One region of the Stenotrophomonas sp. 10L48 genome, then DNA from elsewhere that is predicted to be linked to it. Evidence: riboswitches for the same ligand, from Rfam matches in the RefSeq annotation. Region 1 holds a riboswitch; the other holds the start of a gene.

Region 1 (14,949 bases):
GCAAGGTGATCGAGACCCCGCAGCAGTTCTTCCTGCGCATCGCCAGCGCGCTGAGCGAGGATGTGCCGGAAACCCTGGCGCTGTACAAGCGCATGGGCAACCTGGACTACCTGCCGTCCAGCCCGACCCTGTTCAACTCCGGCACCACCCACGAGCAGCTGTCCTCGTGCTTCCTGCTGGACTCGCCGCAGGATTCGCTGGAATCTATCTACTCCAAGTACGGCGACATCGCCCAGCTGTCGAAGTTCTCCGGCGGCATCGGCGTCAGCTACACCCGCGTGCGTTCGCGTGGCTCGCTCATCAAGTCGACCAACGGCCATTCCAACGGCATCGTGCCGTGGCTGAAGACCATGGATTCGTCGGTGGCTGCGGTGAACCAGGGTGGCAAGCGCAAGGGCGCGGCCTGTGTGTACCTGGAAACCTGGCACGCCGACATCGAGGACTTCCTCGAGCTGCGTGACAACACCGGCGACGAATCGCGCCGTGCGCACAACCTGAACCTGGCCAACTGGATCCCGGACCTGTTCATGAAGCGTGTCGAGTCTGACCAGGAATGGTCGCTGTTCGATCCGCGCGTGGTGCCCGAGTTCACCGACCTGTTCGGCGAAGCCTTCGAGGCCGCCTACCTGCAGGCCGAAGCACAGGGCAAGGCCAACCGCACCATCTCCGCACGCAAGCTGTACTCGCGGATGATGCGCACCCTGGCCGAGACCGGCAACGGCTGGATGACCTTCAAGGACAAGTGCAACCGCGCCAGCAACCAGACCCTGCGCGCCGGCAACGTGATCCACCTGTCCAACCTGTGCACCGAGATCCTGGAAGTCACCTCGGCTGAAGAAACCGCGGTGTGCAACCTGGGTTCGATCAACCTGGGCAACCACTTCGACGGCAACGGCGAGTTCGATTTCGACAAGCTGGCCGACACCGTGCGCCTGGCCGTGCGCCAGCTGGACCGCGTGATCGACCTGAACTTCTACCCGATCGAATCGGCGCGCCGCGGCAACCTGCGCTGGCGCCCGGTCGGCCTGGGCTGCATGGGCCTGCAGGACGTGTTCTTCCGCAAGCGCCTGCCGTTCGATGGCGCCGAAGCCCGCGCGCTGTCGAAGAAGATTGCCGAGACCATCTACTTCCACGCGCTGGAAACCTCGGTCGAACTGGCCCAGGAACGCGGCAAGCACCCGTCCTTCGCCGACACCCGTGCGGCCAGCGGCGAGCTGCAGTTCGACGCCTGGAACGTGGTGCCGGAAGATGCCGCGCGCTGGGATGCCCTGCGTGAACGCATCAAGGAACACGGCCTGCGCAACTCGCTGATGATCGCGATCGCCCCGACCGCCACCATCGCCTCCATCGCCGGCTGCTACGAGTGCGTGGAACCGCAGGTGTCCAATCTGTTCAAGCGCGAGACCCTGTCCGGTGACTTCCTGCAGGTGAACCGCTATCTGGTGAACGAGCTGAAGAAGCTGGGCCACTGGACCCCGGAAATGCGCGATGCAATCAAGCTGGCCGACGGTTCGATCCAGGCCATCACCCAGATTCCGGAAACGCTGCGCCACGTCTACCGCACCGCATGGGAACTGCCGATGCGTTCGCTGATCGACATGGCCGCCGACCGTGGTGCCTTCATCGACCAGTCCGCCTCGCTCAACCTGTTCATGGAAAGCCCGAGCATCGGCGCGATGTCCTCCATGTACATGTACGCCTGGAAGCAGGGCATCAAGACCACCTACTACCTGCGTTCGCGTCCGGCCACCAAGATCGCCAAGACCACTGTCAGCCACACGGCCAGCGCTGCGCCGGAAAAGGTGTTCAGCCCGGAGGAGGCCATCGCCTGCTCGCTGGAGAACCCGGAAGCCTGCGAAGCCTGCCAGTAACACCGCGCGGTGGATTAACGCGCGGTGGGTGCCGACCGTTGGTCGGCACTGCTGCCCGACTACGGAAATACCAAGGTAGCGCCGGGCCATGCCCGGCGTTATGACCCGAGAAGACAAGGAAACACCCATGGCCGACAAGCCCAAGCAGATGCTGCTCGATCCCGGTTTTGAACTGACCCTGCGCCCGATGCGCTACCCGCAGTTCTATGACATGTACCGGAATGCGATCAAGAACACCTGGACGGTGGAAGAGATCAACTTCCAGATCGACATCAGCGACCTGCACAGCAAGATGTCGCCGGGCGAGCGCCACCTGATCCACCGCCTGGTCGCCTTCTTCGCCACCGGCGATTCGATCGTGTCCAACAACCTGGTGCTGAACCTGTACCAGCACTTGAACGCGCCCGAAGCGCGCATGTACCTGTCGCGCCAGCTGTATGAAGAAGCGCTGCACGTGCAGTTCTACCTGACCCTGCTGGACAACTATCTGCCGGATCCGGACGAGCGCGTCAAAGCCTTCGCCGCGGTGGAGAACATCGACTCGATCAAGAAGAAGGCCGATTTCTGCTTCAAGTGGATCGATTCGATCCAGGACCTGAAGCGCATCGAGACCCGCGAAGAGCGCCGCCAGTTCCTGCTCAACCAGATCTGCTTCGCGGCGTGCATCGAAGGCCTGTTCTTCTTCGCCGCCTTCGCCTACGTGTACTACTTCCGTTCGCGCGGCCTGCTCAACGGCCTGGCTTCGGGCACCAACTGGGTGTTCCGCGACGAAAGCGCGCACATGGAGTTCGCCTTCGAGTGCGTGGACGTGATCCGCGAGGAAGAGCCGGACCTGTTTGACGACAAGATGAAGCAGGATGTCTATGACATGCTGGCCGAGGCCATCGAGTGCGAAGTGCAGTTCGCCGAGGACGTGCTGTCCGGTGGCGTGGCAGGCATCTCCACCCGTGACATGCGCCAGTACCTGCAGCACTGCGCCGACAACCATTTCCATCGCCTGGGCATGGAGCGCAAGTACAACGTGCGCAACCCGCTGAGCTTCATGGAACTGCAGGACGTGCAGGAACTGACCAACTTCTTCGAACGCCGCGCCTCGGCCTACCAGGTGGGCGTGAAGGGCGAAGTTGCCTTCGACATGAACTTCTGATCGATCCAATCAGGTCTGTCGCGAAAACCCCGGCCAACGCCGGGGTTTTTCGTTTTTACGGTAGCGCCGGGCCACGCCTGGCGAGCGCGCAGCGCGGAAGGTTATTCATGGTGCCGTGCGCATTCCGCCGGGCATGGCCTACCGCTACCGCCGCCCATCCACCGCCATGCGCACGGCCAGGCCGGCCAGCACCGTGCCCATGAACCACCGTTGCACCGCCTGCCAGGTGGGGCGCGCAGACAGTAAGCCGGCGATGCTGCCGGCCATTATCGCGATCACCGCGTTCACGCTCACGCTGACCAGCAGCTGGGTGGAGCCCAGCACCAGCGACTGCATCAGCACGCTGCCCTCGCTGTCCGGGTGCAGGAACTGCGGCAGCAGGGACAGGTACATCACCGCGACCTTGGGGTTCAGCACGTTGGTCAGGAAACCCATCGCGAACAGCTTGCGTGGGCCGTCCACCGGCAGGTCACGCACCGCAAACGGCGAGCGGCCGCCGGGCTTCAGCGCCTGCCACGCCAGGTACAGCAGGTACAGCGCGCCGCCGATGCGCAGCGCGTCGTAGGCGAACGGCACGGTCATCAGCAGCGCGGTGATGCCCAGCGCCGCGCACAGCATGTAGAACACGAAGCCCAGCGCCACCCCGCCCAGCGAGATCAGCCCGGCCATGCGGCCCTGGCAGATCGAGCGCGAGATCACGTAGATCATGTTCGGCCCGGGCGTCAGCACCATGGCCAGCGAGACAAGGGCGAAGGCCAGCAGGTCGGACGTGGCGGGCATGGTGGGTTCACGCAGTGGGGGGTGCCGAAGTGTAGCGCCGCCTGCACACCACCTGCCTTAAAATCCGTCTCACCCCACACCCGAACCGCCCCCATGACCCCCATCCCCGAGACCGTGCCGCCGACCGAAGTGCGCATGGCCGAAATCGTCTTTCCCAACCACACCAACCACATGGGCACCCTGTTCGGTGGCCAGGCCCTGGCATGGATGGACAAGGCCGCCTTCCTCGCCGCCGCCCGCTATTCGCGCCGCACCGTGGTGACCGCGCGCAGCGACCAGGTCGATTTCAAGCTGCCGATCCGCATCGGCCAGATGGTGGAAACGATCGGCCGCATCGTCGAGGTCGGCCGCAGCTCGATGAAGGTCGAGGTGGAGCTGATCGCCGAGGACCTGCACAGCGGCGAGCGCAAGCTGTGCACCCGTGGCCACTTCGTGATGATCGCCCTGGGCGACGATGGCCACCCGGTGACCGTGCCGCAGCTGCCCGGCGCGCCGGCGGCCTGAGCCGATGCTTGCGGGGGCGCCGGTGCGCCCCCATCTGGCTGCCATGACCCCGCCGCTCACCGACTTCATCGACCGCGCCCAGCGCCTGTTCGTGCTGACCGGCGCCGGCTGCAGCACCGCCTCGGGCATCCCCGATTACCGCGATGCCGATGGCCAGTGGAAGCGCACGCCGCCGGTGACCTACCAGGCCTTCATGGGCGAGTCCGCCACCCGCCAACGCTACTGGGCGCGCAGCCTGCTGGGCTGGCCGCGCTTCGGCCAGGCCCGGCCCAACGGCACCCACCAGGCGCTGGCCGCACTGGAGGACAGCGGCAAGCTGCAGGTGCTGCTGACCCAGAACGTGGATGGCCTGCACCAGCGCGCGGGCAGCCAGAACGTGATCGACCTGCATGGCCGCCTGGACCTGGTGCGCTGCATGGGCTGCGAACGCCGCAGCGAGCGTGAGGCGTTCCAGCAGCGGCTGCTGCAGGCCAACCCCGGCTGGGAATTGCTGCAGGCCGGTATCGCGCCCGACGGTGACGCCGATCTGGAAACCGACTTCTCCGCATTTGCGGTGCCCGACTGCCCGCACTGCGGTGGCCTGCTGAAGCCGGACGTAGTGTTCTTCGGCGAAAACGTGCCGCGTGAACGCGTGGCTGCGGTGCATGAGCACCTGCAGCAGGCGGATGCAGTACTGGTGGTGGGTTCCTCGCTGATGGTCTATTCCGGCTTCCGCTTCGTGCAGGCCGCGGCCAAGGCGGGTCTGCCGGTGGCCGCGCTGAACCGTGGCCGCACCCGTGCCGACGACCTGCTGCAGTTCAAGGACGAGCGCGACTGCGCCGAGGCGCTGGCCGGGTTCGTCATCGGGTAGCGCCGGGCCATGCCCGGCGGAAACGGGCTGCCGCGCTGTGCGCTCGCCGGGCGTGGCCCGGCGCTACCCACAACGCGCCCCCACGAAACAGCGATCCACCCACACGGTTGATCTATCGGCCGCACAGCGGTGCAATACGCACCCCCTTTGGTACACCCCCCACTGCCGTGAGCCAGCTGTTTTCGCCGATCTCCTTCGGCCCCCTGACCCTGTCCAACCGCATCGTCGTCGCGCCGATGTGCCAGTACTCCGCCGAAGACGGCCGCGCCAGCGACTGGCACGCCATGCATCTGGGCAACCTGGCGCAGTCCGGCGCGGGCCTGCTGATCCTGGAGGCCACCGCGGTCGAAGCGCGCGGCCGCATCAGCTGGGCCGATCTGGGCCTGTGGGATGACGGCACCGAAGCGGCCCTGGCGCAGATGCTGGCCAGCGTGCGCCGCTGGTCGCCGATGCCGCTGGGCGTGCAGCTGGGCCATGCGGGCCGCAAGGCGTCGGTGAATCGTCCCTGGGACGGCGGTGGCCAGCTGCCGGCCGATGATGCCCGGGGCTGGGCGACCGTGGCCCCCTCGCCGCTGCCGTTCCATGCCGCCGATCCGGCACCGCAGGAACTGGACGAGGCCGGTATCGCCGAAGTCGTTGCCGCTTTCGCCGCCAGTGCGGTGCGCGCCGAGCGCCTGGGCTTCGAGCTGATCGAGATCCACGCCGCGCACGGTTATCTGCTGCATCAGTTCCTGTCGCCGCTGAGCAACCGCCGCACCGATGGCTACGGCGGCTCGCTGCCGAACCGCCTGCGGATGCTGGTGGAAGTGTTCGACGCGGTGCGTGCCGCAGTGTCGGACAAGGTCGCCGTAGGCGTGCGCATCTCCGCCAGCGACTGGGTCGAGGGGGGGTGGGACATCGTGCAGAGCGAGGCGCTGGCACAGGTGCTGGACGCGCGCGGCTGCAATTTCCTGCATGTGTCCAGCGGCGGCCTGCACGAGCGCCAGAAGATCAGTGTCGGCCCGGGCTACCAGGTGCCGTTCGCGGCGGCGATCAAGGCCAAGAAGGTGCGCATGCCGGTGATCGCGGTGGGCATGATCACCGAGCCGGAGCAGGCCGAATCGATCCTGCGCCACAACCAGGCCGATGCCATCGCGCTGGCCCGCGGCATCCTGTACGACCCGCGCTGGCCTTGGCATGCCGCTGCTGCACTGGGCGACAGCGTGGTGCCGGCACCGCAGTACCTGCGCTGCGAACCGCGCGACGCACGCGGCGTGTTCAGCCCGCGCTGAGCACTACACCTGCCAGGCCGGCGGCAGGCCGGCCTGCAGGTGCTCGAACAGCGCGCGGATCTTGGCGGTGAAATCGCGGCGGTCGCTCACGCAGAAGTAGACGTCCATCGGTTCCGGCTGCCAGTCGGTGCCGCAACCGAACACGCACTGCAGGCGACCATCGCGCAGGTAGGGCTCGGCCACGAACGCCGCCAGCCGGGTGATGCCGGCACCGGCGGCGGCCAGCTCGGCCAGCGCGTCGATGTCATCGCAGACCATGCTCGGCGGCAGCGCGGCATCCACCCGCTCGCCGTCCTTCAGCAGGCCCCAGCGCAGTGGCCGGCCATCGGTGGGAAAGCGATGCAGCAGGCCGCGATGGGCGGCCAGCTGCGCCGGTTGCAGCGGCGTGCCGTGCGCCTGCAGGTACGCCGGCGAGGCGCAGAACACGAACGGGATGCGTGCCAGAGGGCGTGCCACCAGCCCGTCCTCCAGCTGCGCGCCGATGCGGATGCTGGCATCCACCGCCTCGGCACCGTGCTGCACGGCGCGATCGGTCAGGCGCAGCTCCAGCTGCAGCTGCGGGTAGCGCTGCTGCAATGAGGGCAGCAGCGGTGCCAGCACGTGCCGGCCGAACGCGCTGCTGCTGGCGATGCGCAGGGGCCCGGCCGGCTCCACGTCGCCGGCGGTCACCATCGCCTGCGCGCGCGCCAGGTCGGCTTCGATATGCCGCACCTGCGCCAGATACACCGTGCCGGCCTCGCTCAGCGCCAGCTGGCGCGTGCTGCGGTTCAGCAGCCGCACGCCCAGGTGGGCTTCCAGCCGGTTGATGTTCTGGCCCACGGCGGTGGCGCTGATGCCAAGGGTGCGCGCCGCAGCGGCAATGCTGCCGGTCTCTGCGGTGCGGGTGAAGCTGCGGATGAGCTGCAACAGGTTCATGACCGACCAGCTTGCCATGCGGAAGGCCAAGTATCGCTTGGGTCTGTCCCAAGCAGTCGGTTGCATCGGTGACCATCGTTCACCGCGCAGCGGCGCTGCCCTACACTCCGGCGATGCGCCCCGATTCCATCCTCACTCTCTCCTGTCCCGACCGTACCGGCATCGTCTACCGCGTGTCGGGCCTGTTGTTCGACCACGTCTGCAACATCCTCGACGCCCAGCAGTTCGGCGACGAGGAGAGCGGTCGCTTCTTCCTGCGCGTGCACTTCGACCGCGATGCGGGCCTGCCGCTGGACACCGTGCACGCGGCGATGGCCGCACTGGCCGCGGACTTCGGCATGGACTGGCAGCTGCATGATGGCCGCCGCCGGCCGCGCCTGCTGGTGCTGGTCAGCAAGCAGGGCCATTGCCTGAACGACCTGCTGTTCCGTGCCCACAGCGGCCAGTTGAAGGTGGACATCGCTGCGGTGGCCTCCAACCATGCCGACTTCGCAGCACTGGCAGCGTCCTACCAGGTGCCGTTCCACCACCTGCCGGTGAACGCCGACACGCGCGCGGCGCAGGAACAGCAGATCATCGATCTGGTCGAGCGCGAGCGCATCGACCTGGTGGTGCTGGCGCGCTACATGCAGATTCTCTCACCCACGCTGTGCCGTGCGCTGGCGGGCAGGGCGATCAACATCCATCACAGCTTCCTGCCCAGCTTCAAGGGCGCGCAGCCGTACCACCAGGCGCACGCGCGCGGGGTCAAGATCATCGGCGCCACCGCGCACTACGTCACCGAAGACCTGGACGAAGGCCCGATCATCGAACAGGACGTGGCCCGCGTGGACCACGCGATGACCCCGCGCGAGCTGGTACGGCTGGGAAGCGATACCGAATCGCAGGTGTTGGCGCGGGCGGTACGCCGGCATGTGGAGCACCGCATCCTGCTCAACGGGCACCGCACGGTGGTGTTCAGGTAACGCGGGCAGTGCCCGGGATGGAGCCCGGCAATTGCCCACGATGCGCCCGCTGCTGCTGCTGGACTGTCCTGGGACAGGTGGAGCGCACGCCATCGATATGTTCCATCAGCCCTTTGGGAATGGATGACCACATCGGATCCAATACGAAATCGACCCCTTCACGCCGGGCGAGCTTCGCGGCGGGCACGAAGTCGGCATCGCCGGCCATCAGGATGATCTGGCGGACCTGGCGCTTGAGGGCGAGTGAGGAAATGTCGATGCCGATGCGCATGTCCACGCCTTTCTGTCGCACATCGGGCTGCAGCTCATCGGCTTGAAGATCGCCGAAGGTCCGCTTGCCCTTGAGCAGGTCGTCGAAGGTTCGCGATCCGGTCGTCCACGAACTGAAGTCGGTGAGGTGGCCAAGACGCAGGGCGACCTTCCGCTTCTGCTTCAGCGCCTCGTGCAGGCTGGATCTGAACAGTGCTTCGTCGGATCGCGAGTAGTCGATGCACAGCCCCGAAATCGGGTTGTGCATCTTCTTGCGCAGCGGCGGGCAATCGTAGAAGAAGATGCGATAGAGATCGCGTTGCTCGCCACTTGCATGCTTCAGATGGGCGATGGCCCATCGGTGAGCGACCTCGGCGGCGCGTTGAGCGTTGTAGGCGCTGTGGGGCTCGATGCGGCGAAAGCGTTTGATGAAATAGCCGCCATCAATGAGAACTGCCGTCGGCATACCGTTGCCCTCCTGGCTTCGTCCAATGAAAAAGCCCTCGGTTCGGCCGTCCCGCGATCTGTTGGGGGGCGTACTTGGAGGGCTGGATGGTCTTGATTCTGCAGGGGGCGAATCGGGCGCACAAGCGGCAGAGGCGACACGCTGCCTACAGGATCGCGATCCTCGCCTTCGCCAGGGCCTCGCGCACCATGCCGTCATTGGCCTCGGTCACCGGCCGGGTCAGCTCCCACAGGAATTTCACCCGGAAACCCGACTTCACCGCGTCCTGCGCGCTCCACAGCACGCAGTAGTCGCGGGCCAGCCCGCACACGTGCACCTCGCGGATGCCGCGTTCGTGCAGCCAGCCGGCCAGCCCTGTGGCCGGGCGCGTGCCGTCCGGGCCGTGGTTCTCGCGGAAGGCACTGTAGGAATCCACCTGCTGGCGGCTGCCCTTGCGCAGGATCAGGTCGGCCACGGTCCAGTCCACGCCGGGGTGCAGGGCGGCGCCGGTGCTGCCCTGCACGCAGTGGTCCGGCCACAGGGTCTGCGGCTGTGCATGCAGCAGGATGGCTTCAAAAGGCAGATGGCCCGGGTGCTGGCTGGCGAACGAGGCGTGGTTGGCCGGGTGCCAGTCCTGGGTGGCCACCACGGTGCGGTAGCGGCGCTCGGCCAGCAGCGCGTTGATCGGTGCCACCAGCGCATCGCCCTGTTCGCAGGCGAGGGCGCCACCGGGCATGAAGTCCGGCTGCAGGTCGATCACCAGCAGGGCGACATCAGCGGGCAGGGCGGTCATGGCAGGTCCAGCACAACGGAAGATGGGCGGCCAGCGTGGCCGCCCCTCGCGCGCACGTCAATCGCCGCTGGCGGTGTCGTTGTCCTGCCCGTAATACAGCAGGCCGATCCTGATGCGCTCGCGGCCGTTCTCGCGACGATGGCGGTTGGCATCGCGCAGCGAGTAGACGCAGCCACAGTACTCCTGCTGGTAGAACTGCTCGCGCTTGCTGATCTCGATCATGCGGCTGGCACCGCCGCCCTTGCGCCAGTTGTAGTCCCAGTACTGCAGGCCCTCGTAGCGCGAGGCGGCGCGCACACCACAGTCGTTGATCTGCGCCATGTTCTTCCAGCGCGAGATGCCCAGCGAGGAGCTGATGGTGTCGTAGCCGTGCTCGTGCGCGTACAGCGCGGTGCGCTCGAAGCGCATGTCGAAGCACATGGTGCAGCGGATGCCACGCTCGGGTTCGTTCTCCATGCCACGCGCACGGCTGAACCAGTTGTCGGTGTCGTAGTCGCAGTCGATGAAGGGGATGCCGTGCTGTTCGGCGAAGCGGATGTTCTCCTGCTTGCGCAGTTCGTATTCCTTCACCGGATGGATGTTGGGGTTGTAGAAGAAGATCGCGTAGTCGATCCCGGAGGCGGTGATCGCCTCCATCACTTCGCCCGAGCATGGCGCACAGCACGAGTGCAGCAACAGGCGCTGGCCGTTGTCGGGAAGGGTCAGGGTGGGGCGTTGGAGCTCGGTCATCGTCGGGTGCATCTGGGCGTGGGCAGCGGGTCTGGACGGAAACCGTGAACAGGACGCGCGCGGCCACATCGCCTGCACGCGCAGGACGACGACGGCCCCGGCAACCTCCCCGCGGAGATTCCAGGTCGAGTCAGGGGACTGTCGTGTCCCCCGGCCGGGGCCGGTATTCGGGCTGATGGACACGGGCCGGCTGGCCCACCTACTACCTGCCGCTTCCCAGGCGCGAGCCCAGTGCTGTTGGCAGGATTCGTTTCCATTCACCGCTGCGGGGCAGCTCCGGAATGGGCGCGTGAGGCGCCTTCACCGGATTCCCGTTTAAATCCCTGCCGCCATCGAAGCCACGGCAGGGATACCTTCGGCGTGCCCACGGTGGACGCGTTGGCGGCAATGGTCAAGGGCCGATGAAAACGCAGGGCTGTGGCGCGTTTCTCAGGCTGTGAGAGTGCCTCTTGCCATACTGGGCACCGACAGACGGGAGGTGGCTCGTGGCGGCGAAGTACTGCGATCTGGTCATGAAAGGCGGCATCACCAGCGGCATCGTGTATCCCAACGCGGTGCTCGCACTGGCCCGCGAATACCGTTTCAAGAGCATCGGCGGCACCTCGGCCGGTGCGATCGCCGCTGCCGTGGCCGCCGCTGCGGCATACGGCGACCGCCACCAGCAACGGGGCGAACAGCTGCCTGGCGACGCAGGCTATGGCGGCCTGTCGGCGGTGTCGGCGCAGCTGTCGCGGCGCGGATTCATCTACAGCCTGTTCCAGCCCGCCGCCGGCGCGCGCGCTGCGTATCGGCTGCTGGTGGTGCTGACCGGCAACGCCGGCTGGCCACGCAAGCTGCTGTGCCTGGCCATCGCGGTGTTCCAGATCGCGCCGCTGGAAGTGCTGGTGTCGCTGGCACTGCTGCTCGGCCTGGGCTGGTGGGGCGGTGGCTGGAGCGGCGTGGCGGCGACCCTGCTGCCGTCGCTGCTGTGTGCCTACGGCGCAGGCGTGGCCGCCGCTGCGCTAAGGGTGGCCCGGGTGGCGCGGCGCAACCTGCTGGGCCTATGCAGCGGGCTTAGCCGCAGTGCAGGCAAGCCGGCGCTGACTGAATGGCTGCATGAAAGCCTGCAGCAGCTGTCAGGCAAGCCGATGGATGCACCGCTGACCTTCGCCGATCTGCACGACGCGCCGCGCTATGCAGGCGAACCGGACAGCCCGCATGCGATCAGCCTGCAGATGATCACCACCTGCGTATCGCACAACGAACCGCGCACGCTGCCGTTGGGTGGGGCGCAGTTCTGGTTCCTGCGCGAGGAGTTCGAGCAGCTGTTCCCGGCCAGTGTGGTGCAGTGGATGGTCGACCGCGCCGGTCCACCGCGCGAGGTTGAAGGCCGCAACTACTACCATCTGCCGCAGGGCGCGTCGCTGCCGGTACTGGTGGCCACGCGCATGAGCCTCAGCTTCCCGCTGCTGATCAGCGCGGTGCCGCTGCATGAGCCCTCGCGTCGCGAACGTCGCTGCGAGCCGACGTCGACGGCTGCAGGAGAGGCCGGGCACAACGTGGCCGACAGCATGGAAGGGCTGACCAGCGCGGGCCAGGCCTGTGGTCCGGTGATCACCGCGTTCCGGGTGTGCTGGTTCTCCGATGGCGGCATCAGCAGCAACTTCCCGATCCACCTGTTCGATGCCGCACTGCCGCGCTGGCCGACCTTCGCCATCAACCTGGTCTATCCGCAACGCCCCGAGCCGGTGGTGCGCGAGAGCGACAACCGCGAGGCGCTGGAACGCGCGGTGTTCCTTCCCACCGAAAACCGGCATGGATGGCAGCGGCATTACCAGTCCATCGCCACGCCGCTGGCGGCCGGTGAGCTGGGCCGCTTCCTGTTCGCGGTGGTGGCCACCATGCAGAACTGGCGCGACCTGCTGCAGGCGCGTGCGCCGGGGTATCGCGACCGCATCGTGCATGTGAGCCTGCAGGGCGACGAGGGTGGCATGAACCTGGACATGCCACAGGAGGTGCTGACCCGCATCGCCGACAAGGGCAGCCTGGCCGGTGCGCGCTTCTGTTCGTTCTCGTTCGAGAACCATTACTGGATTCGTTGGCGCAACCTGGCCTCGGCTTACCAGCGCTACACGCTGGAGATATCGCGCACCGATGATCCGGCGCAGCAGGTGCTGGCCTATCGCGCGGCCTATGCGATGGTGGCCACCGGCACGCCGCCACCGCCGTCGTACAAGCTGGGTTCGGAAGACAAGCGGCTGGCGTCGCAGCAGCTGTGGGGGCTGATGGTGGAACAGGGCCGCAGCTGGGATGACCTTGGCCCGGACCTCACCGACGGCTCGCCGCGGCCGTTGCCACAGATGAAGGTGACGCCGATCTATTGATCGCGGTGTGCCGCTGCGCTCGCCGGGTATGGCGCGGCGCTACCGTTGGCTATCGCCACGCCTCGACCACCGCATCGCCGCGCAATGGCGCATACAACGGCAAGGCCAATTCCTGCTTCACCCATCCCGGGTTGAGCGCGCGCAATCCCGCCAGGTATTCGCGGGCCAATGCGGTTTCATCGTGCGATATCGCCAGCCGCGCCGCGCGTGCCCATGTCCGGTCCCAACCATGCGCCAGCGCCAGCGAGGTGGCCAGCGACGCATGTGCGCCGGCCACGTCGCCCTGTTCCCACTGCTGCTCGGCGCGGATGATCGCTTCATTTGAAAGCCGCATGTCGTACAGCTCGCGCAGGCGCGCCACGGCACGCGGATCGGCATCCACGCGCAGGTCGGTGTCCTGCCAGTCGCCGCCAGGCGTGCGCACCAGCAATGCCGCCGACCATTGCCCGCTGCGTTGTCCACCCGCCGCTTGTCCCGCTTCCAGCGCTGCCAGCAGGCGCGCGGCAAGCGCACCGTGGGTGGTCGTAAACGCGCGTTGCATCGCCGCCAGCACGTCCGGCCCGGCCAGTCCGTTGCCTTGCACGCTCACCTTGCCCTCGCCAACGGCACCTGCCCAATCGGCCCGCTGCGCGGTCGCGCCGGTGTACTGCGCGTTGCCGCCTCGCGCACTGACCAGCCCGACCTGGCGCTCGGCGATGGTGGTGCCATCGAAGTCGCCATCCTCGTCCAGCAACTGCTTGAGCACCTGCGCCGGCGTGCGACCTTCGGCCAGCAGCGCCAGCCCCTTCGAGCCGTAGGTCGGGTTGGTTTCGAACTGGCTGGCGACCGCGCCGACCTTCGCCTGCGCCCACGGCACGCCGACACCGCCGACGGCGAGATTGTGCGTGGCGACAGCCACCCCGCAGTCGCCGGCTTCGTTGCAGGCGGCAATGGAAAAGGTCGCCCATGCCGGCGCAGCGACAGCAGCGAGCAGCAAGGCCAGGCAGGGGCGCAGCATGAACATGGTCGTCTCCGGTGAAGGCGTTGAACTGGGATGCAACGGACGCGCGGAAGGTTTAGTAGATCCACGCCATGCGCGGATGAATCCCCATCGAAATCGAATATTTCGACAATTCGTCGAAGAGCCTCCACGCATGGCGTGGATCTACCGTTTCGACCAAGGTCGACACCCACCAACAGCAGGCCATGCCAGGTATAGCCAGCTTTTGACGTTGACGTTGACGTTGCCTCCGCAGGTGCAGGGCGCAGCCCTGCCGGACCGCCCCCTACCGCCCCGGCAACTGGGTAAACGCGCGCTGCATGCAGTCCTCGCGCGGGCACACCCGGCAGCCCGGCCCGATCGACACCGAATTGCCTGGGCTCTGCACGTCCAGCCCCAGCGAATACACCAGCCGATCGGCATGCTGCAGGTCACACCCCAGTGCCACCGCGAAGGTCTTGCGTGGCTGGCCGTGTCCCACCGGGCCGCTGCTGACCTGCCGTGCCAGCCAGAAATGGCGGCGGCCATCGGGCATGCGCGCGGTCTGGGTGAGGATGCGTCCGGGCTGGTTGAACGCCTCATAGACGATCCACAAAGGGCAGGAACCGCCCACCTGCGAGAAGTGGAAGTCGGTGGCCGAGTGGCGCTTGGACACGTTGCCGGCGCGGTCCACGCGGATGAAGAAGAACGGCAGCCCCGGCGCACTGCGGCGTGCCAGCGTACTCAACCGATGGCAGACCGCCTCGAATCCCACACCGAACTGATGCGCCAGCAGCTCGATGTCATAACCGCTGGCCTCGGCCGCGCGCAGGAAACGCATGTATGGCATCACCAGCGCACCGGCGAAATAGTTGGACAGGCCGATGCGCGCCTGTGCGATGCGGGCCTCGTCGGTGAAGCCGGTGCGCGCGATCACCGCATCGATCTGCGGCAGGTAGCCGCGCAGCGCCAGCTCGACCGCCATCTGGAACGCCTGCTGGCCCGGCTCCAGGTAGTCGGGCAGCCACAGCGTACGGCTGCCGGCATCGTACTGGCGCTTCTCGCGCCCGGCCTGCAGCGCGGCCACTTCCACCAGCACCCCATGGCGG
Region 2 (14,949 bases), on a different contig from region 1:
GTCCAGGCGCGCGGTCTGCTGCGCACGGCGTGCCAGCCAGTTGTCGAACTGCGCGCTGCCGTTGGTGCGGTTGCGCGGGTCGGTGAAACTCAGCTGCGCGTTGATGTCGAAGCCGGCCACGGTGGCGCCGCCGGTCAATTCCGCACCGCGGATGCGTGCCTTTTCGACCTGCTGCATGCGGAAGGTGGCCGCGTCGTAGGTGATCAGGTCATCGATGCGGGTTTCGTACACGTCCAGGCCCCAGCGCCAGCCCTGGCCCTGCTGCGAGATGCCGAGGTTGGCACTCTTGGACTTCTCCGGGTCCAGCGTCGGCACGCCGCTCCACGGGTCGTACAGGTCGCTGAAGGTCGGTGCCTTGAACGCGGTGCCGTAGCTGGCGTTGACGCGCAGGCCGTGGCCCAGCTCCATCGCCCAGCCGAGGCTGCCGGTGGCATGGTTGCCGAACTGCTGGTTGTCATCATTGCGTGCGCTGGCCTGCAGCTGGTGACGGCCGAAGCGCGCCTGGTACTGCAGGAACACGCCGGTGTTGCGACGGCTGTCGACCAGGTAACCGGCGCTGCTGCCATCCAGGTTGTCCTCGCTCCAGTCCACGCCGGCGCTGAGCAGCTGGCCTTCGGCAATACCGATGTCGGCCTGCAGCGAAGCGCTGTCGCGGTGCGTCTGTGCGCTGCCGCGTGCACCGAAATCACCGAAGTTGTCGGACTCGTTGTCGCTGCGGCCGACGTTGGCGGTCAGCGTCAACTGCTCCGACGGGGTGTAGCGCACCTTGCCGGCCAGTACCTGCTGGCGGGTCTCGGAGTAGTTGTAGTAGCCGTCGTAGTGGTTCTTGCCGTCGGCACGCAGCGCGCTGCCTTCCACGGTCCACTGGTCGCTCAGGTTGTAACCACCGCGCAGGCTCTTGGACAGGTTGCGGTAGCCATCGCGGTCGGGTTCATCGGCAAAGCAGCCGGTGAACAGCGTGGCCGAACCGCGGCAGGCATCGATGCCATCCGAATGCTGGTAGGCGATGTCGGCGCCGAACCAGCCGCGTTCGGTGCCGCCACCGATGCCGCCGCTGGCTTCACGCAGGCCATTGCTGCCGCCGCCCAGCTGGAAGTGCGGAGCGAAATCACCCTGGTTGCGGCGGGTGAAGATCTGGATCACGCCGCCGATGGCGTCGGCACCGTACAGGCTGGACTGCGGGCCGCGCACGATTTCCACGCGCTCGATCTGTGCCAGCGGCAGATCCTGGTACATCGCCAGGCCGAGGTCGGCGCTGTTGATGCGCACGCCATCGACCAGCACCACGGTATGCGAGGAATTGGTGCCACGCAGGAACAGCGAGCTCTGCTTGCCCAGTCCACCGGCATTGGTCAGGTTGATGCCGGCGCGGCCCTGCAGCAGTTCCTGCAGTGAGGTGGCCTGGCTGGATTCGATCTGCGCGCGGTCGATCACCTGCGCAGGCGCAATGCTGTCCTGCAGGGCGATCGGAGTACGGGTAGCGGTGACCAGCACCTGGTCGAGGTCGGCGGCGCCATCATCGGCCAGGGCCAATGCAGGAAGTGCGGCCAGCACGGCCAGGGACAGCATTCGGGACTGCAGTTTCATCGGGGGACTCCAGGTGCCGCGCACGCCCGCGCAGCGAAGGGGAGGAGTCACAACAGGCAGGCACGCGCCGATGCCGCGGCCATCGCCACAGACATCCAGCGCCATGCCCACCGCATCGCGACCTGAGGCTTCCGGGCCGGTCTCCGGGCTCGCCGCCGGGTGGCCCGAGGCCACCGTCCAGGCGCCTTCCCATGCCTGCGGCACAGTGGCGGGTTGCCTGGAATTGACGTGCTTACCGTTGCGGGGGCAGCGCCGGCATGGCGTGTTGTCACGCGTCACCGGCTTCCCGTTTCAACCTGCCGGCAGGGCCGCAGGTCACCTGGAAGTGCGCGCAGTCTACGGCATCGCGGCCGGCCCGTAGCGTCGAACCCGCACGACTGAGCAGGCGCGGATGCACCTGCACGGTGCAGCAGACCTGCGCCAGCGCCTAGAATGCAGCTCGAATTATCGTGGTGCCGTTGCCGATGTCCGTCTGTTTTCCGCTGTTCCCGCGCCGCCCTGACTGGGCACGCGCATGATCCTCGACCTGGTCCGCCATGCCGGCAACGGTCGCGATGAGTTCCTCGATGGCCGCAGCGATCCGCCGCAGCTGGCCCGCCTGCCGCAGGAGCTGGTCGATGCCTATGCCGGGCAGTCGTGGGAACGGGTGATCAGTTCGCCGCGCCTGCGCTCGCTGCATACGGCGATGGCACTGGCCACACCGCGCGCGCTGGATGTTGAGGCCGACGAGGAGTGGGAAGAGCTGGATTTCGGCGACTGGGATGGCCAGTCATTGTTTGATCTGCCGGAAGAGGCGTTGGCCGCGTTCCACGCCGATCCGCACGCGTTTCCGCCGCCGCATGGCGAAAGCTGGGGCCACTTCGAACGGCGCATCGCACGCGCGCTGGATCGCCTGCTGGATGACGACGACCCGCCGCCGACAGTCGTGGTCAGCCACGGCGGCCCGCTGCGCATGGTGCTGTCGCTGGTGTGCGGCCTGCCGATGTCGCTGTGCTGGGCGCTGCGCATCGACCACGGCACGCGCCTGCGCGTGTGGGTCGAGCGCGGAGAAGCGGGGCTGGTGGGCGAGCTGCTGGAGCTGCAGCAACCCTGACGAATCCGGTAGCGCCGGGCCATGCCCGGCGGATTCCACATCACCCGCGCTACGCGCTCGCCGGGCATGGCCCGGCGCTACCGATCGCGCATCACAGTGGTGGTGCCGGCCGGTGGCCGGCATTCCCAGCAACGCGGAGGCCTCAATCCTCGTCGGCGCTTTCGGCCGTGCTTTCTTCGCCGTCGTCCTCGGCGTCGAAGCGCTGCTCATGCACCGGGCCCGAGGCCGGACCTGCCGCCTTCAGCGGATGCACGGCAATCCGTGCTTCGTAGTCCTGCACCAGTGCCGTACGCTGCGGTTCGCTCAGTTCCTGCCAGTGGCAGTCCAGCAGCGCACCTTCCAGCGAATACAGCAGGTTGAGGCTGGGCTTGAAGCCGGCACGCTTGACCTTGACGAAGGCACCGACGGCACCGATCGCAACCAGGTCCTCACGGCTGCGCAGGCCCACCTGGCGCAGCCATGCCGCACTCTTCGGGCCGATGTTGCGCAGCTTGACCGCGCTCACGCCAACGCCCCGACGAACACCTCGGCGATGGCTTCCAGACCGGCCTGGTCCTCGGCATCGAAGCGGCCGACGACCGGGCTGTCGATATCGAACACACCGATCAGCTCCCCACCACGGAGCAACGGCACCACCAGTTCCGAGCGCGATGCGGCGTCGCAGGCGATATGGCCGGGGAAGGCGTCCACATCTTCGATCCGCTGGGTGACGCGCTGGCTGGCGGCCGCACCGCACACGCCCTTGTCCAGCGGAATGCGTACGCAGGCCGGCAGGCCCTGGAACGGACCGACCACCAGTTCCTTGCCGTCATACAGGTAGAAGCCCACCCAGTTCAGGTCGGGCAGGGCGTGGTAGACCAGTGCAGCGAGGTTGGCCGCATTGGCGATGCGGTCGGACTCGCCGTAGACCAGGCCACGGGCCTGTTCCAGCAGCTGGGCGTATTGTTCCGGCTTGCTGCCGGTGAGCGAGGCGTTGGCGAACATGGCCGCAGTCTAGCAAGCGCGCCGGGCCAGCGATAATGGGGCTCTGTTGCCCCGCTGGAGCCTGTGATGTCCCTGCCTGCCACGTTGCCGACGGCCCTGTTCGTCACCGGCACCGATACCGAGATCGGCAAGACCGCCGCCAGTACCGCGCTGCTGCACGCGCTGCGCCGGCGCGGCCTGCGCGCGGTGGGCATGAAGCCGGTGGCCAGCGGCAGCCATGACGCGGGGCAGGGGCTGCGCAACGACGACGCGCTGGCATTGCAGGCCGCCAGCCTGCCGGTGCCTGACTACGCCGATCTGAACCCCTACGCATTGCGCCAACCGTTGGCGCCCGAACTGGCGGCCGCAGAAGATGGCGTGCGCATCGAACTGGCCCCGATCGTGGCGGCCTTCGAACGCCTGCGCGCACAGGCCGACGTGGTGGTGGTCGAAGGCGTGGGCGGCTGGCTGGCGCCGTTGTCGGCGCAGCTGGACCAGCTTGACCTGGTACGTGCGCTGCGGCTGCCGGTGGTGCTGGTGGTCGGCATGCGCCTGGGCTGCGTCAACCATGCGCGGTTGACCGCACACTCGCTGCAGGCCAGTGGCGTGGAGTGCCTGGGCTGGATCGGCAACCACATCGATCCGTCGATGCAGCGCCAGGATGAGAATTTCGCGACCTTGCAGCAGCGTCTGCCGATGCCCTGCTGGGGCCGGCTGCCGCATCTGCCGGGCGCCGATGGTGAAGCGTTGAGCGCGTATCTGCACAGCGACCACAGGTAGTGCCGGCCGCTGGCCGGCAACTGCACGCGTTTCACCACCTCGAGGTTGCCGGCCAGCGGCCGGCACTACCGTGTTGCCGCCACCAGCTCCCGTGCGATCGCACCCAGCCGTTCCACCGCAGCGATGAAGCGCGCGTCCAGGGTCTGGCAGCACGACAACCGCAGGCAATGCCGGTAGCGCGCGCCACGCGAATACACCTGGCCCGGCATGAACACGATGTCCTCTGCCAATGCGCGCTCGAACAGCTCCCGGGTGTCTACGCCAGGCAGCTCCAGCCACAGCAGGAATCCTCCCTGCGGCTCGGTAGCGCAGGTGCCGGCCGGGAAATGTTCGGCCACCAGCTGCCGCAGGCGACCGACCTGTTCGCGGTACAACCGGCGCATGCGATGCAGGTGGTGCTCGTAGCTGCCTGCTTCCAGGTAGGCCGCCACCGCATCACCGAGCAGCTGCGGTTCGCCGCCGGTGGACTGGAATTTGAGCAGCGCGATGCGTTCGGCGAAGCGGCCGCCATCGAGCCAGCCGATGCGGTAGTCCGGTGCCAGCGTCTTCGAGAATCCACCGACCACCATCACCCAACCGTCGCGGTCGAACGCCTTCAGCAAGGGCGCCGGCGGCTCGCTGAACTGCAGTTCGGCATACACCGCGTCTTCGATCAGCGGCAGCTGGCGTGCGTTGACCAGTTCGGCCAGGCGCTGCTTGTCGGCGATCGGCATCGTGCAGCCCAGCGGGTTGTGCACGGTCGGCATCACCACCAGCGCCGCAAGAGGGGTGTGCTCCAGCAGCGCTTCCAGCGCATCCACGTCCAGGCCGCGCTGCGGATGAGTGGGCAGTTCGATCGGCTGCAGGCCCAGCGTGGTCAGCAGGGGATACAGGTTGAAGTACGAGGGTGCTTCGATGCCGACTGCATCGCCGGGTTGGGTGACCGCGCGCAGTGCCAGTTGCAGTGCTTCCATCGCACCATGGGTCAGCAGCAGGCGTTCGGGGTGGGTATGCAGGCCCATCCGCGGGCCACGCCGCACGATCTGCGCCAGCAGGCGTGGCGAACCATTGGGACGGGCGTAGGTCTCCACGGTCTGCTGGCCATGGCGAAGTACCTGCGCGGTGTGCCGGGCCAGCTGCGCACCCGGGTAGAACTGGCGCCCACGCGGGCCGGCAAAGGCGAGGTCGATCACGCCGGGGCGCCGCTGCGCTTCCAGCACCCGCGCCATCAGCACCTGCTGCAGCGGGGCGGTGGGCGCGGACGGCGCATCACGCAGCGAGCGCTGCGGAACCGACAGTCGCGGCGCGACTTCGAAGCCGGCCTTGGGCCGCGGAATGACCAGGCCGGCGTCTTCCAGCTGACGGTAGGCCGCGATCACCGTGTTCAGGCTGAGCTGGCGCTGCGATGCCATCTGCCGCAGCGATGGCAACCGGCTGCCGACCGGCAGGCGCCCGCCGTGGATGGCTTCAGCCAGCTCGTCCGACAGCCGCTGGTAGCGGGGAGGAATCATCGTGGTGGCGTCTTCTGTATCCATCGACCCGGCCCGCATCTGGTTCTGTACCCATGATGCTGACGAGCCTAGCATGTCGTTGTCGGCCGGGCCTGATCGGGGCCGGGTCGATACTTCCCAAGCGCACGGCCCTGTGGCCGTGCGTCTTTTTCATGCCGTGGTGGCGGCCAGCGGCCGGCCCCACCATGGGGTGTCAGCGCATCGGCACCAACGCGGGATCGCGGCGGTACAACGCCGGGAACTGCTTGCCCAGCGCGGTCAGCTTGGGCGCGTCGTAGTAGCGGATGTACGCGGCCTGCGGGTAGTTGCTCATGTAGTTCTGGTGGTAACTCTCGGCCGGGTAGAAGCGCTGGCCGCTGCTCACCTGGGTCACGATCGGCGCGCGGTAGCTCCCCGCCTGGCCGAGCTGGCCGATGTACGCACGGCTTGCTGCCTGCTGGCGCGCGTCTTCGGCGAAGATCGCCGAGCGGTACTGGCTGCCATGATCGGGCCCCTGGCGGTTGAGCTGGGTCGGGTCGTGCACCACCGAGAAGAACACCTGCATCAACTGTCCATAGCTGACCTGGCGCGGGTCGTAGTCCACCTTCACCGCTTCGGCGTGGCCGGTGCGGCCACCGCTGACGCGTTCATAGCGGGCGTCGGCGGCACTGCCTCCGATGTAACCGGACACCGCGTTGCTCACCCCTTTGACGTGCTGGAACACGCCCTGCACGCCCCAGAAACAACCGCCGGCGAATACCACGCTGGCGTGGCTGGCGTGGCTGGCGTCATCGCGGAACGCCGCATCACCGCTGGGCGCAGGCAGTGCCTGCAGCTGTGCGGTGGGCTCGGCCGGGGCGGCGATCGCGCTGTGGTCCACCAGCAGCACACCCGCGACCAGCGCGGTGGCGACCAGGCCGGCGACGCCGGCGGCAATGCCCTGTTCGAAGGAGAGTTTCATCGTGTGCTCCCGGTTCAACCGAAGGTGAAGGCGTAGGCCTGCACGCCTGCGTCGAGGAATTCGATCTCGAAACGATGCGGACCGATCGTGCCGCGCTGGCGGATCAGCTGGTACAGGCGGTGCTCGTTGACGGTGCCGGTGCCATCGGCGACCACGTCGGCGCCGGCATCGGCCGCAGGCAGTGGCTTGCCATCGAGCAGCACGCGGAAGCGCACCGGCTTGCCGTCCTCGCCCGGTGCCAGCACCAGATGCAGGTCGCGGGCGTGGAACTGGAACGCGATGCGGCCGCCGGCCTGCTGCAGTTGTGCAGCCTCATCGTTGACCCGCCACTGTCCGGACAGGCCCCATTGGTTCAGCGCCAGGGTGGACGGCAGCGTGTAGCCGAATGCTGCGTCGGCGCGCTGCCCGCCCGGCGAGGCGAACTGCTCGGCACGTGCGTGGCCCAGGTAGGTTTCCGGCGAGCGCAGGTTGCCCATGTCGGCCTGCGTGGCCACGCCCTGCAGGTCAGCCGCGGCCGGATCAGCAGGCGGCGGCAGCTCGGTCTGCCCGGCTTCCACCAGCAGGCGGCGGATCACCTGTTCGGAGTGCGCGTAGTTGCCCTCGCCGAACTGATGCCCGCGGATGTTGCCCTGCGCATCGACGAAGTAGTGCGCCGGCCAGTAGCGGTTGTTGAACGCGCGCCAGATCGCATACTGGTTGTCGAGTGCGACCGGGTACTCGACCTTCAGCTGCTGCACGGCCTTCATCACGTTGCGCGGGTCGCGCTCGAACGCGAATTCCGGGGTGTGCACGCCGATCACCACCAGGCCATGGTCGCGGTAGCGCTGCGCCCATTCGTGCACGAACGGCATCGCACGCAGGCAGTTGATGCAGGAATAGGTCCAGAAGTCGATCAGCACGACCTTGCCATGCAGCTGCTCGCGGCTCAGCGGCGGGCTGTTGAGCCACCCGGTGGCGCCGTCCAGCGTGGGTAGCGTTCCTTCCACCGGCAGCGGCGCGCCTGCCTGGCCGGCTGCCATCATCATCATCGGTGGTGCTGCCGGCTGCGTGCCGGGCACGGCATCGAGCAGGCCCTGTTCGATGCGTGCGGTACTGACCGCGGACAGGCGGGTCAGCAGGCCGGTGTCCCAGCCCAGGCCGATCGCCACCACCGCCAGCAGCGCGGCCACGCCGAGCACCCGGCGCACCACATTGCCCAGGCCGAGCCGGGCCTGCAGTGCGCGGAACACACGGCCGCCCACCCACACCGCCAGCGCCAGTGCGGTGACGGCGCCCAGCGCGTAGGCCAGCAACAGCGAACTGGTGCCGACACTGGCGCCGTTCAGGGCGGCACCGGTCAGCACCAGGCCGAGAATCGGACCGGCGCAGGGGGCCCACAGCAGGCCAGTGGCGATGCCGATCAGCAGCGAGGTCCAGGCGCCGCCACGGCCGGCCGCATCCGCGGCGTCGGCACGTGCGCTCAGGCGCGCGCCGATGCGCTGGAACGGCGCCAGCAGGTGGTCGGCCAGGGTCGGCCACAGCAGCGCGATGGCGAACACCGCCATCAGTACCAATGCCACCCAGCGGCCGACCTGGTTGGCCTGCGCCACCCACTGGCTGCCGACCGCCGCCAGACTGGCGACCACGGTGAAGGTCAGTGCCATGCCCAGCAGCAGCGGCAGGGTGCTGCGCAGGGAAGGACGATCAGCGCGTGCGAACACGAACGGCAGCACCGGCAGGATGCACGGGCTGAGCAGGGTCAGCACGCCGCCGAGATAGGCAAGCAGCAACAGCAGCATCATCAGGCTCCAGAAGCAGGGGAAGAACCGACCGGCACGCGCCAGCCGCCAGCGGCGTCCTGTTGCGCAGTCCCGGGCATGAACGCCATCGCGGCGCCGTTCATGCAGTAGCGCAGTCCGGTCGGCCGCGGGCCGTCGTTGAACACATGGCCGAGATGGCCGCCACAGCGGCGGCAATGTGCTTCCACCCGCAACATGCCGAAGGTGGTGTCACGGTCCTCGCCGATGGCGTTGTGCAGCGGCGCCCAGAAGCTGGGCCAGCCGGTGTGGCTTTCGAACTTGGTGGACGAAGAGAACAGCGGCAACGCACAGCCGGCACAGGCGAACGTGCCCTGCCGATGTTCCTTGTTCAGCGGGCTGCTCCAGGGGCGCTCGGTGGCCTGCTGGCGCAGCACGGCGTACTGCGCCGGGCTCAGCAGCCGGCGCCACTCGGCATCGCTGCGGACCACCTCGAACTGTCGCGCAGGCCGTGCCTCGGCAGCGGCCGGGGCCGCGCGGCTGCACGCGCCCAGGCCCAGCAGGCCGGCGGCGGTGACAGCACCGCCCAGGCCCAGCAGATGGCGGCGGGTGAGGGACATGGTGGACTCCGGGAAGGGGCGACGGGGCCATGCTGCGCCCCCTCCGGTCAACGAATCCTCACGCAGGATTCAATTTTTCGTGAGGTATCCACGCCGCTCCCGCGCCACAATGCGGGCAGCCTCCCCACTGGCCCGAAGCTGCCGATGTCCGCCAAACGTGTCCTGATCGTTGAAGACGATGCCCACATCGCCGACCTGCTGCGCATGCACCTGGGGGATGAGGGCTATGAAGTCGCACACGCCGCCAGCGGCGATGCCGGCCTGCGCCTGATCGAACAGGAAGGTCCGTGGGATGCACTGGTACTGGACGTGATGCTGCCGGGCGTGGACGGCCTGCAGGTCTGCCAGCGTGCACGCGCGATGGCGCGCTACGTGCCGATCATCATCATCAGCGCACGTGGCAGCGAAACCCAGCGCATCGTCGGCCTGGAACTGGGCGCGGACGACTACCTGGCCAAGCCGTTCTCGATGCCGGAACTGGTGGCGCGCGTGCGTGCGCTGCTGCGCCGCGCCGAAGCCATGGCACAGAACGCGCGCATCGATGCCGGGGCGATCGAACTCGGGGGGCTGCGGCTGGACCCGGTCGCCCGTACTGCCGCCGTCGATGGCAATGCACTGGAACTGACCCCGCGTGAGTTCGAACTGCTGCTGTTCTTCGCCCGCCACCCGGACCAGGTGTTTGCGCGGATGGAACTGCTCAACCAGGTCTGGGGCTACCAGCACGACGGTTACGAGCACACGGTCAACACCCACATCAACCGCCTGCGCAGCAAGATCGAGACCGACCCGGGCAACCCGCGGCGCCTGCTGACGGTGTGGGGGCGCGGTTACAAACTGGTCGACCCGGCCGGGGCGGCCACATGATCAAGCCGAACCTGTGGCAGAAACTGGCGCTGGTGATGTCGGCGCTGATGCTGACGTGCTGCATGGCGCTGCTGGCCTGGCAGATGCGCACCAATACCCGGCATGAGCAGGAAGTGGTGCAGCGCCTGTCGCTTGGGTTGGCCGAGCACATCGCCCAGCGCAGCGAACTGATGGACACCAGCGGCATGCGCGATGCAGCGGTGCGCGCATTGTTCGGCCAGCTGATGGCGGTCAACCCCAGTGTCGAGGTGTACCTGCTGGATGAGCAGGGTCGCATCCTCGGCCACGATGCGCCCAGCGGCCACCTGGTGCGCAGCCGGGTGGACGTGGCACCGCTGCGACGCCTGCTGTCCGGTGCGCCGCTGCCGATCCTCGGTGACGATCCGCGCAGCACGGATGGTCGCAAGGTGTTCAGTGTCGCGCCGCTGGTGGTGCAGGGGCGGCAGGCGGGTTACGTGTACGTGGTACTGGTGGGCGAACACCGGCAGATGCTGGCCGACGATCTGGCCGCCGGCAGTCAATGGCACACCACGCTCTGGTCGGTGCTGTTGATCGGCGGGCTGGGCCTGCTTGCCGGCCTGGTGGCCTTCTACTGGGTGACCCGGCCCCTGCGCCAGGTCACCCGGCGCATACAGGCCTTCGACATCGACGCACCGACGCCACTGCCCGCGCCGGTACCGCTGCGCGCGGGTGAGCGCGATGAACTGAAGATCCTCGAACATGCCCATTCGCAGATGGCACAGCGGCTGGGCGAGCAGTGGCAGCAGCTTCGCCAGCAGGACCTGCAGCGCCGCGAACTGGTGGCCAACATCTCGCACGACCTGCGCACGCCGTTGTCCTCGCTGCACGGTTACCTCGAAACGCTGGCGCTGAAAGAAGCCACGCTGTCGCCGCAGGAGCGTCGTCGCTATCTCGGTATCGCGCTGGCGCAGAGCGCCAAGGTCGGCCGTCTGGCCCGGGCGTTGTTTGAACTGGCGCGGCTGGAGCACGGTGAAGTGCGGCTGGAGTGGGAAGTGTTCGCGCTGCCGGAACTGCTGCAGGACGTGCTGCAGAAGTTCGAGCTGGCCGCGCAGGCACGTGGGCAGCGCCTGCACGCTGATTTCCCGCCGGGCCTGCCGCTGGTGCGCGCCGACCTGGGTCTTGTGGAGCGCGTGCTGACCAATCTGCTCGACAACGCGCTGCGGCATGCCCCGGACGGGGGCCGTGTGCAGGTGCAGCTGTCGGCGCTGCCCGACAGTGTGCAGGTGGCGGTGCAGGACGATGGCCCCGGGGTGCCGCCGGCGCTGCGTGGGCAACTGTTCCAGGCGCCGGCGGCACTGGGCGCGCGGCGTGGCGAAAACGGCGGGCTCGGCCTGCTGATCGTGCAGCGCATCGTGCAGTTGCATGGCCGCCGTATCGAACTGCGCGACAGCGAACAGGGCGCGCTGTTCGTGTTCGCCTTGCCGCGTGCCGATGCCGAGGCGAACTAGACGTTGTCTGCCGGTGGCGGGACACCGCTTTCCATCGGCAGCAGCAGCCGGATGCAGGCACCGCCGAGCACCGAATCGGCCACTTCCACGTGGCCGCGATGCTTGTCCGCCACCACCTGCACCAGCGCCAGGCCCAGCCCGAAACCCGGGCTGGCCAGGTCCAGCCGCACGTAGGGCTGCAGCACCTGGCTGCGCAGTTCGACGGCGATACCGGGACCGTCGTCCTCCACCTGCAGGCACAGCCATCCCTCGTTGAGCGTGCTGACGATGCGGATCTGCCGGCGCGCATAGCGCAGCGCGTTGCCCAGCAGGTTGCGCAGCGCCAGTTCCAGCATGTGCCGGTTGACGTTGACCAGCCCTGCCGGTGACAGGTCCTGCTGCACCGGTATCGTCAGTGGTGCGAACTGCTCGACCACGCCGCGTACCAGCGCGGCCAGTTGCAGGCGCTGGCGGGTGACCTGATGGCAGCGGCCGAGCGCGGCGTACTCGACACCCGCATCGGTCAGGTGCTGCAACCGGTCGATGTCGATGCGCAGGCCGGACAACGCATCGCGCTGGGCGTTGTCCAGTCCGGTGTCTTCCAGGTCGGCCAGGCCGAAGCGCATGCGTGCCAGCGGTGTGCGTACTTCGTGCGCCACCGCCTGGGCCAGCACGCGCTGGCTGTCCAGCAGCAGCTGCAGCTGTTCGGCCATGTGGTTGAACGCCTTGGCCAATGGCCGCACCAGCGCGGTACCGGCGCGTGGCGCCCGGCTGTCGAGCTGGCCATCGCGCATCCGTCGTGCGGTCTGCGCCAGCTGCGAGACATCGCGCCACAACCGGTAGACCATCACGTACATCGGCAATGCCACCGCCACCATCAGGATCAGCAGGATGATGGCCACGCCGGAGGCTTCGCTGTCCTGCCAGCCTTCTTCGGGCAGGGCCTGGTCCAGCGGCCCCAGGATCAGCGCACTGCTGCTGTTGCCGACGCGCTGCAGGCTGCGCATGCTGTCCAGCTCGATCTGCACGTGTCCGTTGAGCAGGCCCTTGCGCTGTTTCGCCGGCAGTATCGCGGCAGCTTCGGTCAGCGGCATCAGCTGCAGCGGATAGGCGAAATCGCTGTGCAACTGTTGCGCCAGGGCTGGCCACTGCGCCGGCGGCGTTTCGGCGAAGCGATGTTGCAGCATGGCGTGCGGGCCGCGCATTTCCGCCTGCAGGCTGGCCTCGGTGCGGTCTTCCAGCAGCGCATCCCAGGCCCACAGCCCGAGCACGATCAGCAGCAGATGGGCGGTGAGGAAACCGATGCCGTAGCGCAGGAAGTGGAAGGCATGGCCACGCATGGCCGACGACGGATGCTTCATCCCCATGCTGATCGGCTGAACAGGTAACCACGGCCGCGCACGGTCTTGATCCGCTCGGGCTGCTCCGGGTTGTCGCCGAGCTTGCGCCGCAGGCGCGAGATGCGTGCGTCGATCGACCGATCCAGGCCATCGAAGGCGATGCCGCGCAGGCCACGCAGCAGCGCATCGCGGTCGAGGATCTGGCCCGCGTTGCCGGCCAGCAGGAACAGCAGGTCGAACTCGGCGGTGGTCAGCTCCAGCAGGCGGCCCTGCAGGTGCACGTTGCGGGTGGACGGGTCGATGCTCAGTTCACCGAAACGCAGGGCGCCATCGCGTGGCTCGACCCGGCGGTGGCGGCGCAGGTGGGCGCGCAGCCGGGCCAGCAGCACCCGTGGTTCGATCGGCTTGCCGATGTAGTCGTCGGCGCCCAGCTCCAGCCCCAGCACCTGGTCGATGTTGTCGGTGCGGGCGCTCAGCACGCAGATGATCCCGTCATAGTGGGGCCGGATCTGCCGACACACTTCGAAACCATCCTGGCCCGGCAGGCCGATATCGAGCAGGACCAGCGCCGGCTTCTCGCTGAGGATCCGGGCGATCGCGCGCTGGCCGCAGCGTTCGTGGGCGACCTGGTAACCGTGGCGCTTCAGGTAGTCGCTGACCATCGTGCCCAGCCGAGCGTCGTCTTCAACCAGTACGATATCCAGCATCTACAAGGCCTCCGGGGTGCTTCCGTACCGCCGTGGCACGAGCGCGGCGATGCTATCCCAGCTGCCGGGCCGCTCGGGTCCAGGGAGCGGGCGCCATTCAGCCGGGGTTGCTGGCGCGCGGGCCGGGCCTCAGGCCGGGCAACGACTTGGCCGCACGGTAGCAATCGTGTTGTTACAAAACGTTACGCAAGCCGCGCCTGCGGTGACGGTCGCTGACAGCGCTACGACTGACGTGGCGCTCGGCGGGGCCGAGCATGGCAGCTCTCCCCATCCGCGTGCCGCCCTCATGCCGTCCGCCTCCTGTCCCGCGCTTTTCCTTGAATGCCCTTGCCATGGAGGCCAGCGATGAGCGGCGTGGTCGGGGCCTGGCTGCCGCCTGCCGACGATGAGCAGCTGCTGCAGCAGCTGGCGCCGATGCTGCGGGCGCTGCAGCAGCGCGGCCGCGGTCGCATCGGGTACTGGACCGATGCCGACGCAGGGCTGGCCCTCGGTCATTGCCGTGCGCCGACCGACATGCCGTTGCAGCCGCTCAGCTCCAGCTGCGGGCGCTACGTGCTGTGCCTGGATGGCCGCATCTACAACCGCGCGGCCCTGCAGTCGCAGCTGCGCGACCTGCCACGCAGCTGCACCGATGCACGCCTGTTGCTGCAGGCCGTCGTCGAGTGGGGCGTGCAGCGTGCGCTGTCGCGCATCGAAGGGGCATTTGCGTTCAGCGTCTGGGACCGCCACGCACATGAGCTCTGGCTGGCGCGCGACCCGGTCGGCGAACGGCCGTTATATTACGGCTGGTACCAGGGCCAGTTCCTGTTCGCTTCGGAGTTGAAGGCGCTGCAGGCCTTTGCCGGATTCGCTCCCAGCATCGACCAGGATGCATTGAGCCTGCTGCTGCGCCATGACTATGTGCCGGCGCCGCACACCATCTATCGCGGCATCCACAAGCTGGTGGCCGGGGCGATGCTGCGCGTGGACCTCAACGATCATGCCGCCGGCGGATCAACGCAGGCCACGCAGGGCGGCCATCGCTACTGGTGCGCGCGCGATGCGATGCAATCCGCGCTGCAGCAGCCGTTGCAGCCGGCGCCCAGCCTGGAGCAGGCCACCGACCAGTTGGAGGTGGTGCTGCAGCAGGCGATCGCCACGCGCGTGCATTCACCCGTGGCCTGCGGTGCATTCCTGTCCGGTGGCACCGATTCGTCGCTGGTGGTGGCGATGATGCAGGCGCAGTCGGCGTTGCCGGTGGAAGCATGGACGGTGGGTTTCGACGACCCCGGTCACGACGAGAGCGACTGGGCCTCGCAGGTGGCCCGGCACCTGGGCGTGCATCACCACCTGCACAGGATGGACAGCCGGCAGGGCCTGGAACTGCTGCAACGCTTGCCGC

Evidence for each region. A riboswitch is a leader RNA that binds a small molecule or an ion and turns the genes downstream of it on or off. The one in region 1 is predicted to bind cobalamin.
Region 2: it holds a riboswitch for cobalamin, as region 1 does, so the genes downstream of both, btuB (TonB-dependent vitamin B12 receptor) here and AC1DCU_RS15210 (epoxyqueuosine reductase QueH) in region 1, are expected to answer to the same signal.

What each region holds. Positions count from the first base shown of each region.
Region 1 is NZ_JBFTIX010000008.1:224,237-239,185, forward strand. Features, by position in the region: gene AC1DCU_RS15160 (ribonucleoside-diphosphate reductase subunit alpha) at 1-1,871, shown strand, start outside; gene AC1DCU_RS15165 (ribonucleotide-diphosphate reductase subunit beta) at 1,999-3,018, shown strand; gene AC1DCU_RS15170 (LysE family translocator) at 3,163-3,798, opposite strand; gene AC1DCU_RS15175 (acyl-CoA thioesterase) at 3,892-4,302, shown strand; gene AC1DCU_RS15180 (NAD-dependent protein deacetylase) at 4,346-5,152, shown strand; gene AC1DCU_RS15185 (NADH:flavin oxidoreductase/NADH oxidase) at 5,320-6,423, shown strand; gene AC1DCU_RS15190 (LysR family transcriptional regulator) at 6,427-7,338, opposite strand; gene purU (formyltetrahydrofolate deformylase) at 7,452-8,303, shown strand; gene AC1DCU_RS15200 (NYN domain-containing protein) at 8,296-9,018, opposite strand; gene pncA (bifunctional nicotinamidase/pyrazinamidase) at 9,164-9,790, opposite strand; gene AC1DCU_RS15210 (epoxyqueuosine reductase QueH) at 9,848-10,519, opposite strand; cobalamin riboswitch at 10,661-10,877, opposite strand; gene AC1DCU_RS15215 (RpoH suppressor) at 11,032-12,882, shown strand; gene AC1DCU_RS15220 (DUF1028 domain-containing protein) at 12,932-13,885, opposite strand; gene AC1DCU_RS15225 (helix-turn-helix domain-containing protein) at 14,148-14,949, opposite strand, start outside.
Region 2 is NZ_JBFTIX010000011.1:4,837-19,785, forward strand. Features, by position in the region: gene btuB (TonB-dependent vitamin B12 receptor) at 1-1,587, opposite strand, end outside; cobalamin riboswitch at 1,705-1,925, opposite strand; gene AC1DCU_RS17070 (histidine phosphatase family protein) at 2,102-2,680, shown strand; gene AC1DCU_RS17075 (TfoX/Sxy family protein) at 2,823-3,185, opposite strand; gene AC1DCU_RS17080 (GAF domain-containing protein) at 3,182-3,664, opposite strand; gene bioD (dethiobiotin synthase) at 3,731-4,423, shown strand; gene AC1DCU_RS17090 (aminotransferase-like domain-containing protein) at 4,489-5,937, opposite strand; gene msrA (peptide-methionine (S)-S-oxide reductase MsrA) at 6,107-6,853, opposite strand; gene AC1DCU_RS17100 (cytochrome c biogenesis protein DipZ) at 6,868-8,631, opposite strand; gene msrB (peptide-methionine (R)-S-oxide reductase MsrB) at 8,634-9,209, opposite strand; gene AC1DCU_RS17110 (response regulator transcription factor) at 9,354-10,073, shown strand; gene AC1DCU_RS17115 (sensor histidine kinase) at 10,070-11,542, shown strand; gene AC1DCU_RS17120 (ATP-binding protein) at 11,539-12,882, opposite strand; gene AC1DCU_RS17125 (winged helix-turn-helix domain-containing protein) at 12,879-13,568, opposite strand; gene asnB (asparagine synthase (glutamine-hydrolyzing)) at 13,914-14,949, shown strand, end outside.